Regions from separate parts of the Enterobacter sp. UPMP2060 genome, predicted to be linked through region 3. Evidence: predicted binding sites of a transcription regulator. Region 3 holds the regulator's gene; each other region holds the start of a gene.
The links. Region 3 encodes PurR, which represses purine synthesis genes. Its sites were predicted from a motif close to CANGCAAACGTTTGCNTG; they were not measured.

Region 1: a site for PurR is predicted at 1,618-1,635, ahead of pyrC (dihydroorotase). Genes of this name have one in related genera too.
Region 2: a site for PurR is predicted at 1,887-1,904, ahead of purL (phosphoribosylformylglycinamidine synthase). Genes of this name have one in related genera too.
Region 4: a site for PurR is predicted at 1,221-1,238, ahead of pyrD (quinone-dependent dihydroorotate dehydrogenase). Genes of this name have one in related genera too.

Annotation. Positions count from the first base shown of each region.
Region 1 covers NZ_JBSKJQ010000001.1:546,375-549,493, forward strand. The annotation lists gene dinI (DNA damage-inducible protein I) at 188-433, opposite strand; gene pyrC (dihydroorotase) at 508-1,554, opposite strand; gene ACWKXN_RS02680 (lipoprotein) at 1,681-2,241, opposite strand; gene mdtH (multidrug efflux MFS transporter MdtH) at 2,365-3,119, opposite strand, start outside.
Region 2 covers NZ_JBSKJQ010000002.1:23,408-26,526, reverse strand. The annotation lists gene purL (phosphoribosylformylglycinamidine synthase) at 1-1,801, opposite strand, end outside; gene mltF (membrane-bound lytic murein transglycosylase MltF) at 2,069-3,119, shown strand, end outside.
Region 3 covers NZ_JBSKJQ010000001.1:752,624-755,742, reverse strand. The annotation lists gene ACWKXN_RS03740 (MFS transporter) at 1-88, opposite strand, end outside; gene cydH (cytochrome bd-I oxidase subunit CydH) at 252-341, opposite strand; gene purR (HTH-type transcriptional repressor PurR) at 639-1,664, shown strand; gene punR (DNA-binding transcriptional activator PunR) at 1,682-2,593, opposite strand; gene punC (purine nucleoside transporter PunC) at 2,708-3,119, shown strand, end outside.
Region 4 covers NZ_JBSKJQ010000001.1:426,863-429,981, reverse strand. The annotation lists gene pyrD (quinone-dependent dihydroorotate dehydrogenase) at 116-1,126, opposite strand; gene ssuE (NADPH-dependent FMN reductase) at 1,376-1,951, shown strand; gene ACWKXN_RS02015 (sulfonate ABC transporter substrate-binding protein) at 1,944-2,906, shown strand; gene ssuD (FMNH2-dependent alkanesulfonate monooxygenase) at 2,903-3,119, shown strand, end outside.

The DNA of each region.
Region 1 (3,119 bases), 210 kb from region 3:
AGGGTTCCAACGGGAAAAATAAACAGGTGGCAACACATTTTTCTGCTTTTTAGGATTGTTCGAACAATAAAACACCATCTCGTTCACGATTTTTAAAGAAGATGCCGAATTAATTTGAACTTGCAGGATTTTTAGACAAAAAAAAAGCCGGGGCGACCCGGCAAAAAAACACAATGAGGGAGCAGTGTTAATCTGTGATAAACCAGTCGTCTGCGCTTTCCCACGTTTCCTGCAGGATTTCGCTGATGCGATCTTTATCTTCTTTCGCAGCACCAATGACGGAGAGGTTGTTCGCCGCGGCGTAACGCACCGTTACGGCACCCGCGTTGTCGGGAAAGGTGTTGTTAATACGGCGGGATAATTCGCCTGCCAGTGCATCAAGCGCGCCGGCAGGCAGAACGGTTGTTTTGGCTATGGTGACTTCAATACGCATAAATGCCCCCTGTGTAATATACTGTTTATTTATACAGGCATATTATCGATTTGACAACAAGGGGCATTGATTTTTTAACGTTTTACCGTCCAGTTAACGGTTTCGCCCGCCAGGAATGGGATCAGCGTGTCATCCGTCAGCGCAATGGACTCCTCAACGTGGCTCGCTTTACGCTCCAGTTCGATAAAGGTGTCGTTGACCGGCAGGCCGTAGAAGCGCGGGCCGTTAAGGGAGCAGAACGCTTCAAAATGTTCGAGCGCGTTCATCTCTTCAAAGACGGTCGCGTAGCTGGCCAGTGCCGTTGGGGCGTTGAAGCAGCCTGCACAGCCGCAGCTCGCCTCTTTGCGGTGGCGGGCGTGAGGTGCGGAATCGGTGCCGAGGAACGCGCGGGAGAACCCGCTGGCAACCAGCTCGCGCAGCGCCTGCTGGTGGATGTTGCGCTTGAGAATAGGCAGACAGTACAGGTGAGGACGCACCCCGCCCACCAGCATGTGGTTACGGTTAAACATCAGGTGCTGTGGCGTAATGGTCGCGGCGATAAGATCGTTGCCGTCGCGTACATACTCTGCCGCGTCTTTGGTGGTGATATGCTCAAAGACCACTTTAAGCGCGGGCAGGCGCTGGCGCAGAGGCTCCATCACGGTCTCGATAAAGCGGGCTTCACGGTCGAAGATGTCAATCTCGGCATGCGTGACTTCACCATGGACCAGCAGCGGCATGCCCAGTTTCTGCATGCGTTCCAGAACCGGCATGATGGCATCAATGCTGGTGACGCCGTGGCTGGAGTTGGTGGTGGCATTTGCCGGGTAGAGTTTCGCCGCCGTAAATACGCCTTCGTTAAACCCGCGCTCCACTTCGTTCGGATCCAGCGAGTCGGTAAGATAGCAGGTCATCAACGGGGTAAAATCGTGTCCCGCAGGAACGGCATCCAGGATGCGCTGGCGATAGGCCATCGCGGCATCGACGGTGGTGACTGGTGGAACCAGGTTAGGCATGACAATCGCGCGGCCATAAATTTCGCTGGTATAAGGCACGACGGTTTTCAGCATATCGCCATCACGCAGATGGATATGCCAGTCGTCAGGGCGGCGGATTTTAAGAACCTGGGGTTGTGCAGTCATGGAAGCTCCGGCTTGTCAGGAATCAGTCATAAGGATGGCTGTTTTTGCCGGACACAAATCATAAGCGGAAACGTTTTCGTTTGCACACTTTTCCGTAAAAAAAAGGGCGCCGCAGCGCCCTTCAGGTTAATCGGTGAAAGGAATGATAATTTCTCCCGGTTTCACCTCTATACCTTTTGCATATTTTTTCGCCAGAGCTTCACCCTTGCTTTTGTCTTCGCTTAAGACGTACGCGGGCTGCTGGTTAAAGTAATTACGCAGCGACTGGTTCAGATAGGGCATCAGGGTTTGCAGAACCGGTGCCATCTTGTCCGGCGACACCTGCGCATCGACAACTTCCATCTCCTGCAGGAAAATCGCCCCTTTCTCTTTGTTGAAAACGGGCAGGGCCTTCAGCTTGAGCTTGATGTTGGCCTTCTGATTGCCAAAGAGGGATGACATATCGAGATCCGCATCACCGGCCAGGGTGACTTTGTTTGGCTCTTCACGTCCGATCTGGCTGGTCAGGTTCGTCAGGACGATATGCGCGTCCGCCAGTCCCGGCACGCCAATGTCTTTAGAGAAATTGTTATGTTTTTCCAGCGCCTGATTAATTTCCTGTTCACTGACGGTATATTGCGTGAGCTGGTTACAGCCAACCAGCAGGCCGCTGACTACTAATGCCGCGGCAAAGACAATTTTCTTCATAGTGTTCCTCAACGAAAAATCGGCGCTTCTGTCCTGTTGCGCCAGTATGTCAGTGTGAATTGGCAGAAACCAGCAGAAAAAACTGAGAAGTGGGGCGGGAGGGGCTCCCGCCCGAGGGAAAGGCTACGCGCCAGGCTCGAGCATCCCGCTCGCGCTGCGTTTCGGGCTGAACTGCCACCACAGAGCAAGGAGCGTCATAAAGCCCACCACGCCGAGCATCATCCACGGGAGTTCGGGCTGGTTTAACGCTTTGCCGGCATCAAACAACCAGCCGCCACCCGCGTAACCTAATGCGCCGCCAAGCGCCAGCCCCAGCCGGCTGAAACCCATATAGCTGCCGCGCGCACGCGCATCCGCAAGCGAGGCGCTCAGCGTTTCACGGGCAGGCTCGGCGATGATCGACCCTATATAGAACGTGCAAATCAGCGTAAACAGCTGCTGGAGAGAGTTCACCAGGCCGATCGGCATCATGCTCAGCGTCATCAGGAACAGCCCGGCCATCAGGCGATGCTCCAGACGAAAACGCCGTTCGCTCCAGCGGGCAATCGGATAGAGCAGCGTTAACGACAGGCAGGCTTCGATGGCGTACATCCATTTAACGGCTGCAGGGGTCCCCGCGATGTCGTTAACCATGATCGGCAGCATCAGCATGACCTGTACAGCCAGCATGTAGTATCCCGTCAGGGTCAACACATAGGTGACAAAACGCCTGTCGCGCAGGACGCGGCCAAGCCCTTCCCGGACCGGCGCTTTGACCGTCGACAGTTTCCAGGCGGGCAGGAACAGGCCATTGAACAGCGCGCACAGAATAAAGAGCACCGCCCCAGCGGCGCAGACCAGACGGAAGTCATACTGCAGCAGCCAGCTTCCCAGCAGGG
Region 2 (3,119 bases), on a different contig from region 3:
GCAGATCGATCGGCTGGTTGTCAAAGTGGGTGTCGCTTAAGGAAAGGTGCTGCTCTTCGGTCGCTTCACCGATGACGGCATACGGCGCGCGCTCGCGGCGGCACAGCTCGTCAAACAGCGGCAGCTGGTCGGCAGCAACCGCCAGCACGTAGCGCTCCTGGGATTCGTTACACCAGATTTCCAGCGGGCTCATGCCCGGCTCATCGCTCAGGATGTCGCGCAGGTTGAAGCGCCCGCCGCGGCCACCGTCGCTCACCAGCTCCGGCATGGCGTTGGACAGGCCGCCCGCGCCCACGTCGTGGATGAAGAGGATCGGGTTGGCGTCGCCCAGCTGCCAGCAGCGGTCGATCACTTCCTGGCAGCGGCGCTCCATCTCAGGGTTGTCGCGCTGCACGGAGGCGAAATCGAGATCCGCATCAGACTGGCCGGAGGCCATCGAAGAGGCCGCGCCGCCGCCCAGGCCGATGTTCATCGCCGGACCGCCCAGTACGATCAGCTTCGCGCCGACGACGATATCGCCTTTCTGCACGTGATCGGCACGGATGTTGCCGATCCCGCCCGCCAGCATGATCGGTTTGTGGTAGCCGCGCAGCTCTTCGCCGTTGTGGCTGTCCACTTTCTCTTCATAGGTACGGAAGTAACCGTTCAGCGCCGGACGACCAAATTCGTTGTTAAACGCCGCGCCGCCCAGCGGGCCTTCGGTCATGATATCCAGAGCGGTCACGATACGCTCTGGCTTGCCGAAATCTTCTTCCCACGGCTGTTCAAAGCCCGGGATACGCAGGTTAGAGACGGAGAAACCGACCAGACCCGCTTTAGGTTTAGCGCCACGACCGGTCGCACCTTCATCACGGATTTCACCGCCGGAGCCGGTCGCCGCACCCGGCCACGGGGAGATCGCCGTCGGGTGGTTGTGGGTTTCCACTTTCATCAGGATATGCGCGGGCTCCTGATGGAAGTCATAGCGCCCTGCTTCGCGATCGGCGAAGAAGCGGCCCACCTCGGAACCTTCCATTACCGCGGCGTTGTCTTTATAGGCAGACAGCACGTGGTCAGGGGTTTGCTCCATGGTGTTTTTGATCATTTTGAACAGCGACTTCGGCTGCTGTTCGCCGTCAATAATCCAGTCGGCGTTGAAAATCTTGTGGCGGCAGTGCTCAGAGTTAGCCTGCGCGAACATGTAAAGTTCGATGTCGTTCGGGTTACGGTTGAGCTTAACAAACGCATCCTGCAGGTAGTCGATTTCGTCTTCTGCCAGCGCCAGGCCGAGACGCAGGTTGGCGTCAATCAGCGCCTGACGGCCCTGCCCCAGCAGGTCTACGCTCTGTACCGGGGCAGGCTGATGGTGAGAGAAAAGCTTCTGCGCGTCATCGAGAGAGGCAAATACGCTCTCCATCATGCGATCGTGCAGTTCAGCCGCAACCGCCTGCCACTGCGCGTCGCTCAGGGTAGAGGCTTCCACGTAGTACGCCACGCCGCGTTCCAGTCGGTTAATCTGGTTCAGGCCACAGTTGTGGGCGATGTCGGTGGCTTTGGAAGACCAGGGGGAGATGGTGCCCGGACGAGGCGTAGCAAGGATCAGTTTGCCGGTTGGCGTATGGCTGTTCAGGCTTGGACCATACTTGAGCAGGCGTTCCAGCTGTACGCGCTCCTCTGCATTGAGGGGGGCATTCAGGTCAGCAAAATGGACATACTCAGCGTAAATATTGCTTACCGGAAGGTCGGCCGCCTGAAAACGTGCCAGCAGTTTAGTGATACGGAAGGCAGACAGTGCAGGCGAACCACGCAGAATTTCCATCATAAGTCTCTCGTCTTCGAAGCGCCGGGGCGCTTACAGTGTGCGCAAGGGGGGAAAACGGGCGTCATTATAGAGAATCCTGAGCGCCGACGAAACCGTTTGCGTCGAAATAAAATTTGCACAGAGATTTAACAATAGATGTGACCTGTCTCTCTAATTGGTTGCCAAGTGGCGCAAGTTTACGCAAAATGCCGCTCATTCAATGGCAAACCTTATGATTAACATGGCTACAGCAGACTGAGGCAACCGGCGTCGCAGAGAATTAACTAATTGAAAAAATTAAAGATTAATTATCTGCTCATCGGCATTGTAACGTTGCTGCTGGCAGTGGCCCTCTGGCCTTCCATCCCCTGGTTCGGCAAAGCCGAAAACCGTATCGCCGCCATTCAGGAGCGGGGGGAATTGCGCGTCAGTACCCTCAACTCGCCGCTGATTTACAGCGACGTCAACGGCAAAATCATTGGCCTGGATTATGAACTGGCACAACAGTTCGCCGATTATCTTGGCGTGAAGCTTAAAATCACCGTCCGCCAGAATATCAACCAGCTTTTTGACGACCTCGATAACGACGATGCCGATATGCTCGCCGCCGGGCTGGTGTATAACAGCGAGCGCAGCAAGAACTACCAGCCAGGCCCGACCTACTACTCCGTTTCTCAGCAGCTGGTTTACCGCGTCGGGAGCCTGCGCCCGCGCTCGCTGTCCTCGATTAACGATCGGCAGCTGACGATTGCGCCCGGCCACGTGGTGATTGACGATCTGCGGGAGCTTAAGGAGAAGAAATATCCCGACCTGAGCTGGACGGTGGATCCGAAACTCGGCACGACGGAGCTGCTGGAGCAGGTAAAAGATCAGAAGGTGCCCTACACCATCGCCGATTCGGTCGCGATCAGCCTGTTCCAGCGGGTGCATCCTGAAATCGCCGTGGCGCTGGACGTCACCGACGAGCAGCCCGTGACCTGGTTTAGCCAGCTTGATGACGATCAGACCTTCTCTGCCGCGATGCTTGATTTCTTCAACACCATCAATGAAGACGGTACCCTGGCGCGTCTGGAGGAGAAGTACCTCGGGCACGGCGATGACTTTGACTACGTTGACACCCGCAGCTTCCTGCGCGCGGTAGATAGCGTCCTGCCGGACCTGCAGCCGCTGTTCGAAAAATACGCCCAGGAGATTGACTGGAAACTGCTGGCGGCTATTTCGTATCAGGAATCCCACTGGGATACCCAGGCCACGTCGCCCACGGGCGTACGCGGTTTGATGATGTTAACCAAAAATACGGCGCTGAGCCTGGGCGTGAACGATCGTACCGACGCCGAAC
Region 3 (3,119 bases):
CAGGAAGTAACCCCATTGGGGAGAATTCAGTGGTGCCAATCCCAAAAGCGCCAATCGCCAGGGCCAGCAGGGGAAAATTGATTTTCATGCGTCAACTCCGGATGCCGTGTCATGTGGTGACACAGAACAAAGAAGCAGAAAGCATAACATCAATCACAAAAAATGAGAAGTTAACAAAATGGCAAAAGATTTTTGCCAGAGAAGTAACAATCCGGGGAGTCGGGAGGGAGAAGGCTCTCCCTCCGCGTAAATCAGTGCAGCGCAGCCGTCAGACCGGCCGCAACAATCAGAGCCAGCACAACAATGGTGGTGAACAGCGAAAACTTAAGATCGGAACTCATCAATTTTTCTCCTTTTAATCCCCACACGAAAAGTGAGCTTGCTCATTTTTGCACAGATTACGTCAAAAATCTTCCTGGATTTATACTGATAACCACTTTACCTCTTCCCCTTTTCATCAAGATAGGACAAAATTCCACGCTAAATTTATTAGCGTACCGGCCATTGACCCCCTCCTGACGTCCCGTGTCGTTTTCCCGGCGTGCCGCAATTCAAGATTGCGAGATAAGGGTGAGAGAAGGCAAACGTTTACCTTCAAGTTTTTCAGGAGCTTAGGATATGGTCTGGAGTGACATTTAATGGCAACAATTAAAGACGTAGCAAAACGCGCAAACGTTTCCACTACAACCGTATCACATGTAATTAACAAAACCCGCTTTGTGGCGGAAGAGACGCGCAACGCCGTCTGGGCAGCGATCAAAGAGCTGCACTATTCGCCAAGTGCGGTTGCGCGTAGCCTCAAGGTTAATCACACCAAGTCCATTGGATTGCTGGCGACCAGCAGTGAAGCGGCCTATTTTGCCGAGATCATTGAAGCGGTCGAAAAGAACTGCTTCCAGAAAGGCTATACCCTGATTCTGGGCAACGCGTGGAACAGCATTGAAAAACAGCGCGCCTACCTGTCGATGATGGCGCAAAAGCGCGTTGATGGCCTGCTGGTGATGTGTTCCGAGTACCCGGAATCCGTGTTGTCGATGCTGGAAGAGTATCGCCATATTCCGATGGTGGTGATGGATTGGGGCGAAGCGCGCGCAGACTTTACCGATTCCGTTATCGATAACGCCTTTGAAGGCGGCTATATGGCCGGTCGTTATCTGATCGAACGCGGTCACCGCGAGATTGGCGTGATCCCCGGTCCGCTGGAGCGCAACACCGGCGCGGGCCGTCTGGCCGGTTTTATGAAAGCGATGGAAGAAGCGTTGATCAACGTGCCGGAAAACTGGATTGTGCAGGGCGACTTTGAGCCGGAATCGGGCTACCGCGCGATGCAGCAGATCGTCTCCCAGCCGCACCGTCCGACCGCCGTGTTCTGCGGGGGCGACATCATGGCCATGGGCGCGCTCTGCGCTGCCGACGAGCTGGGCCTGCGCGTACCGCAGGATATTTCCGTGATCGGCTATGACAACGTGCGTAACGCGCGTTTCTTCACCCCGGCGCTGACCACCATTCACCAGCCGAAAGATTCGCTGGGCGAAACGGCCTTCAATATGCTGATGGACAGGATCGTCAACAAGCGCGAAGAGTCGCAGTCTATTGAAGTTCACCCGCGTCTTATCGAACGCCGTTCCGTTGCGGATGGTCCGTTCCGCGACTACCGTCGTTAATCGCTTTACGGGGCCAGCTATGCTGGCTCCCGTAACCATTCCCGGTTCAGCGTTTCGCTGTCTCCCAGATAATCCAGCAGCCAGGCCATCGCAGGCGAGACGTCATTTTGCTGCCAGGTGAGGCAGCAGGCCGCATCCGGGAACGGATTCTCCAGCGTCAGCTCAACCCACTCTCCGGTATCGATGCGCGGACGCGCGAAATGAACGGGCACCATCGCGACGCACAGCCCGGCGCTGAGGCACGTCGCCGACGATTCCCAGTCAGGGGCCACCACCCGCCGCTGGTTGTCCAGAAGCCAGGTGATACGCTTGGGCAATGAACGGGACGTATCCTCCAGCACCAGCGACGGCCAGTTGCGCAGCGTGTCATCGCTGAGCGGCCCTTCCATCGCCGCCAGCGGATGATCGCTTGCCACCACGCATTTCCAGCTCAGCATCCCCATATCGCGAAAAGCGTAACGTCCCCCGACCGGGATCGCCTGCGTGGCCCCAATCGCCATCTCTGCCCTGCCGTCCGCCAGCGCATCCCAGACGCCGTTAAACACCTCCTGCGAGACCCGCAGCTCGACGTCAGAAAAATGACGGTAGAAATCGACGATCATCTGCCGGGTGCGTTCCGGCTTAACGATATTATCCACCGCGATGGAAAGGTGTCCCCGCCAGCCGTTAGCGATCTGCTGACACTGTTCGCGGGTGATCTGCATTTTTTTGATAACAGAACGCCCTTCCTTCAAAAACCACGCGCCTGCGGGCGTTAATTCCACATCACGATGCCGCCGTTCAAACAGCGGAACCGCCAGCCACTCCTCCAGCTGGCGCACCGTGTAGCTGATTGCCGAAGGGACGCGGTGCAGCTCCTGCGCCGCACCGCTAAAGCTGCCGTTACGCGCAACAGCATCGACCACTTCAAGAGAATAATCTGACCACATTTTCTGCCTGCAAAATTTTTGAATGCACCAGCCAAATATTAGCGTTTCACAAGCAGCTTTGCACTCCCTACACTCAGCGCCAATGTATACCTGCCTCCTCAGGAGAATAAAATAATGCAACCCAGGAACGGTTTTTTAGTCTGGCTCGGCGGCTTAAGCGTGCTGGGCTTTTTGGCCACCGATATGTACCTGCCGGCGTTTGCCGCCATGCAGGAAGATTTACAAACGCCGGCTGCCGCCATCAGCGCCAGCCTGAGTTTATTCCTCGCCGGCTTTGCCTTCGCACAGCTGCTCTGGGGACCGCTCTCGGATCGCTTTGGTCGTAAACCGGTGCTGTTGCTGGGCCTGGCCATTTTTGCCGTGGGCTGCCTGGGAATGTTATGGGTTCGCGATGCCACCTGGCTGCTGGTGCTGCGTTTTATTCAGGCCGTGGGCGTCTGTGCCGCGGCCGTGACCTGGCAGGCGCTGGTCACCGACTATTACCCTGCTAACCGCACAAACCGTATCTTCGCCACCATTATGCCGC
Region 4 (3,119 bases), 330 kb from region 3:
CCTCGTTTATAACACCATTAATAAAAGACTATAATGACTAAATAAGCAACAGTGACGGAATATAAAACAACCAGGGCTGGAAATAAAGCCCTGGTTGTCTGATTAAGAGAAAAGATTAGATATGAGTAACGATTTCTTTAATCAGCGGCGGTCCTTTAAAAATAAAGCCGGAATAGATTTGCACCAGTGACGCACCTGCCGCCATCTTCTCGCGCGCAGCAATCACTGAGTCAATGCCGCCGACGCCAATAATCGGCAGACGTCCTTTTAATTCTGCAGACAGGGCGCGAATAATTTCGGTGCTTTTTAATTGCACCGGACGTCCACTTAACCCACCCGCTTCGTCACAGTTTTTCATTCCCTGCACGAGGGAACGATCGAGAGTGGTATTGGTCGCAATAACACCATCAATATTATGGCGAACCAAACTGTCGGCAACCTGGATCAATTCTTCAGGAGAAAGATCCGGGGCGATCTTAACCGCGACCGGAACATATTTACGGTGGATCGTCTGGAGTTCATTTTGTTTATTTTTAATGGCACTCAGAAGATCGTCCAGCGCTTCGCCATATTGTAAGGAACGCAGACCCGGAGTATTGGGTGAAGAAATATTCACCGCAATATAACCGGCATAGGCGTAGACTTTTTCCATACAAATCAGATAGTCATCTTTACCCTGCTCTACCGGCGTGTCTTTATTTTTACCGATATTGATGCCTAATATTCCGTCAAAATGGGCTTTTTTTACGTTCTCAACCAGGTGATCAACACCGAGGTTATTAAAGCCCATGCGGTTGATCAGCCCTTCGGCTTCAACCAGGCGGAACAGGCGCGGCTTGTCATTTCCCGGCTGCGGGCGCGGCGTGACGGTACCGATTTCAATGGAGCCAAAGCCCATCGCGCCCAGGGCATCAATGCACTCGCCATTTTTGTCCAGACCGGCCGCCAGACCCAGCGGATTCTTAAAGGTCAGACCCATGCACTGCACAGGTTTTTCCGGCACATTCTGACGCACCAGAGCGGCCAGCGGCGTTCCGGTAATACGACGTAATTGCTGGAATGTAAATTCATGAGCGCGCTCAGGGTCGAGCTGGAAAAGGGCTTTACGAACGAAGGGGTAGTACATGAACTCTCCTGGATTCCCGGTGTGCAAACCGGGAGGGGATTATGGGCGATCCACGCGCGAAAGGGAATTGACCTGCGGCAAAAAATCAGCGTAAAACGCAATCGTTTACCTCCCCCGTCTATTTCTTATGCACTTTTTCGCATTTTAATTGCAGATAAATCATTTAGTGGAATAACCGCGCGGTGTCACACTCCTGAAAATTGTTATGAATGTTAGATAAAAGCAAACAATTGGTTATAAGGAGGAAGTATGCGCGTCATTACCCTGGCCGGAAGTCCACGATTCCCTTCGCGCTCCAGCGCCCTGCTGGAATATGCCCGCGAAAAACTCAATGCCCTGGATGTGGAAGTGTGCCACTGGAACCTGCATAACTTCGAACCTGAAGATCTGCTCTACGCCCGCTTCGACAGCCCAGCGCTAAAAACGCTCATCGAGCAGCTTAACGGCGCTGACGGCTTAATTGTGGCCACGCCTATTTATAAAGCCTCTTTTTCCGGGGCGCTGAAAACCCTGCTCGATCTGCTTCCGGAACGCGCCCTGGACGGCAAAGTCGTGCTGCCGCTGGCAACGGGCGGTACGGTTGCCCATTTACTGGTCGTGGATTATGCCCTGAAGCCGGTGCTGAACGCGCTGAAAGCGCAGGAGATCCTCCACGGCGTTTTCGCAGATGACTCCCAGGTTATCGATTATCAACATAAACCTCATTTTACGCCGAACCTGCAAACCCGCCTCGATACTGCCCTGGAAACCTTCTGGCATGCCCTGCACCGCCGGGATATCCAGGCCCCGGCGTTTGGTCAGCCTCAAGGAGTCGCACATGTTTAAAACGTTAACCCGCATCGGCCTGGCAGGTCTGATGGCGCTTACCTCGCTGGCCCATGCCGCAGAAGCGGCTCCGGAAAGTTTGCGCATTGGCTATCAGAAAGGCAGCGTCAGCATGGTGCTGGCGAAAAGCCATCAGCTTCTGGAAAAACGCTTCCCGGACACCAAATTCTCCTGGGTGGAGTTCCCGGCTGGCCCGCAGATGCTGGAGGCCCTGAACGTCGGCAGTATCGATCTCGGCAGCACGGGTGATATTCCGCCGATATTCGCCCAGGCGGCGGGAGCGGACCTCGTCTATGTTGGCGTTGAGCCGCCCAAACCGAAGGCCGAAGTGATTCTGGTGCCTGAAAACAGCGATATTAAAAGCGTCGCCGACCTCAAAGGGCATAAAGTGGCTTTCCAGAAAGGTTCCAGCTCGCACAACCTGCTGCTGCGTGCCCTGCAGGAAGCCGGGCTCAAGTTCACTGACATTCAGCCCGTTTACCTGACGCCTGCCGACGCCCGCGCCGCGTTCCAGCAGAAGAACGTTGATGCCTGGGCCATCTGGGATCCGTACTACTCCGCCGCATTGCTACAGGGCGGCGTTCGCGTGCTGAAAGACGGTACCACGCTGAAGCAGACCGGCTCGTTCTATCTGGCCGCGCGTCCTTATGCGGAAAAGAACGGCGCATTTATCCAGGGCGTACTGGATACCTTTACCCAGGCCGATGCGCTGACCCAGACCCAGCGTCAGGAGAGCATTGCCCTGCTGGCGAAAACCATGGGCTTACCTGAGCCGGTGATCGCGAGCTATCTCAACCACCGTCCGCCGACCACCATTACGCCCGTGGACGCGCACGTCGCCGCGCTTCAGCAACAAACGGCTGACCTTTTCTATCAAAACCACCTGGTGCCAAAACAGGTCACTATTCGCGAACGCATCTGGCAGCCCGCAGGCAAAGAAGGAGCTAAATCATGAGTCTGAATCTTTTCTGGTTTTTACCCACCCACGGTGATGGACACTATCTTGGTACAGAAGAGGGCTCGCGCCCGGTTGACCACGGCTACCTGCAGCAGATTGCGCAGGCGGCGGACCGAATCGGTTTCACCGGAGTGCTGATCCCGACCGGACGTTCATGTGAAGATGCCTGGCTGGTCGCCGCGTCGATGATCCCGGTCACCCAGCGTCTGA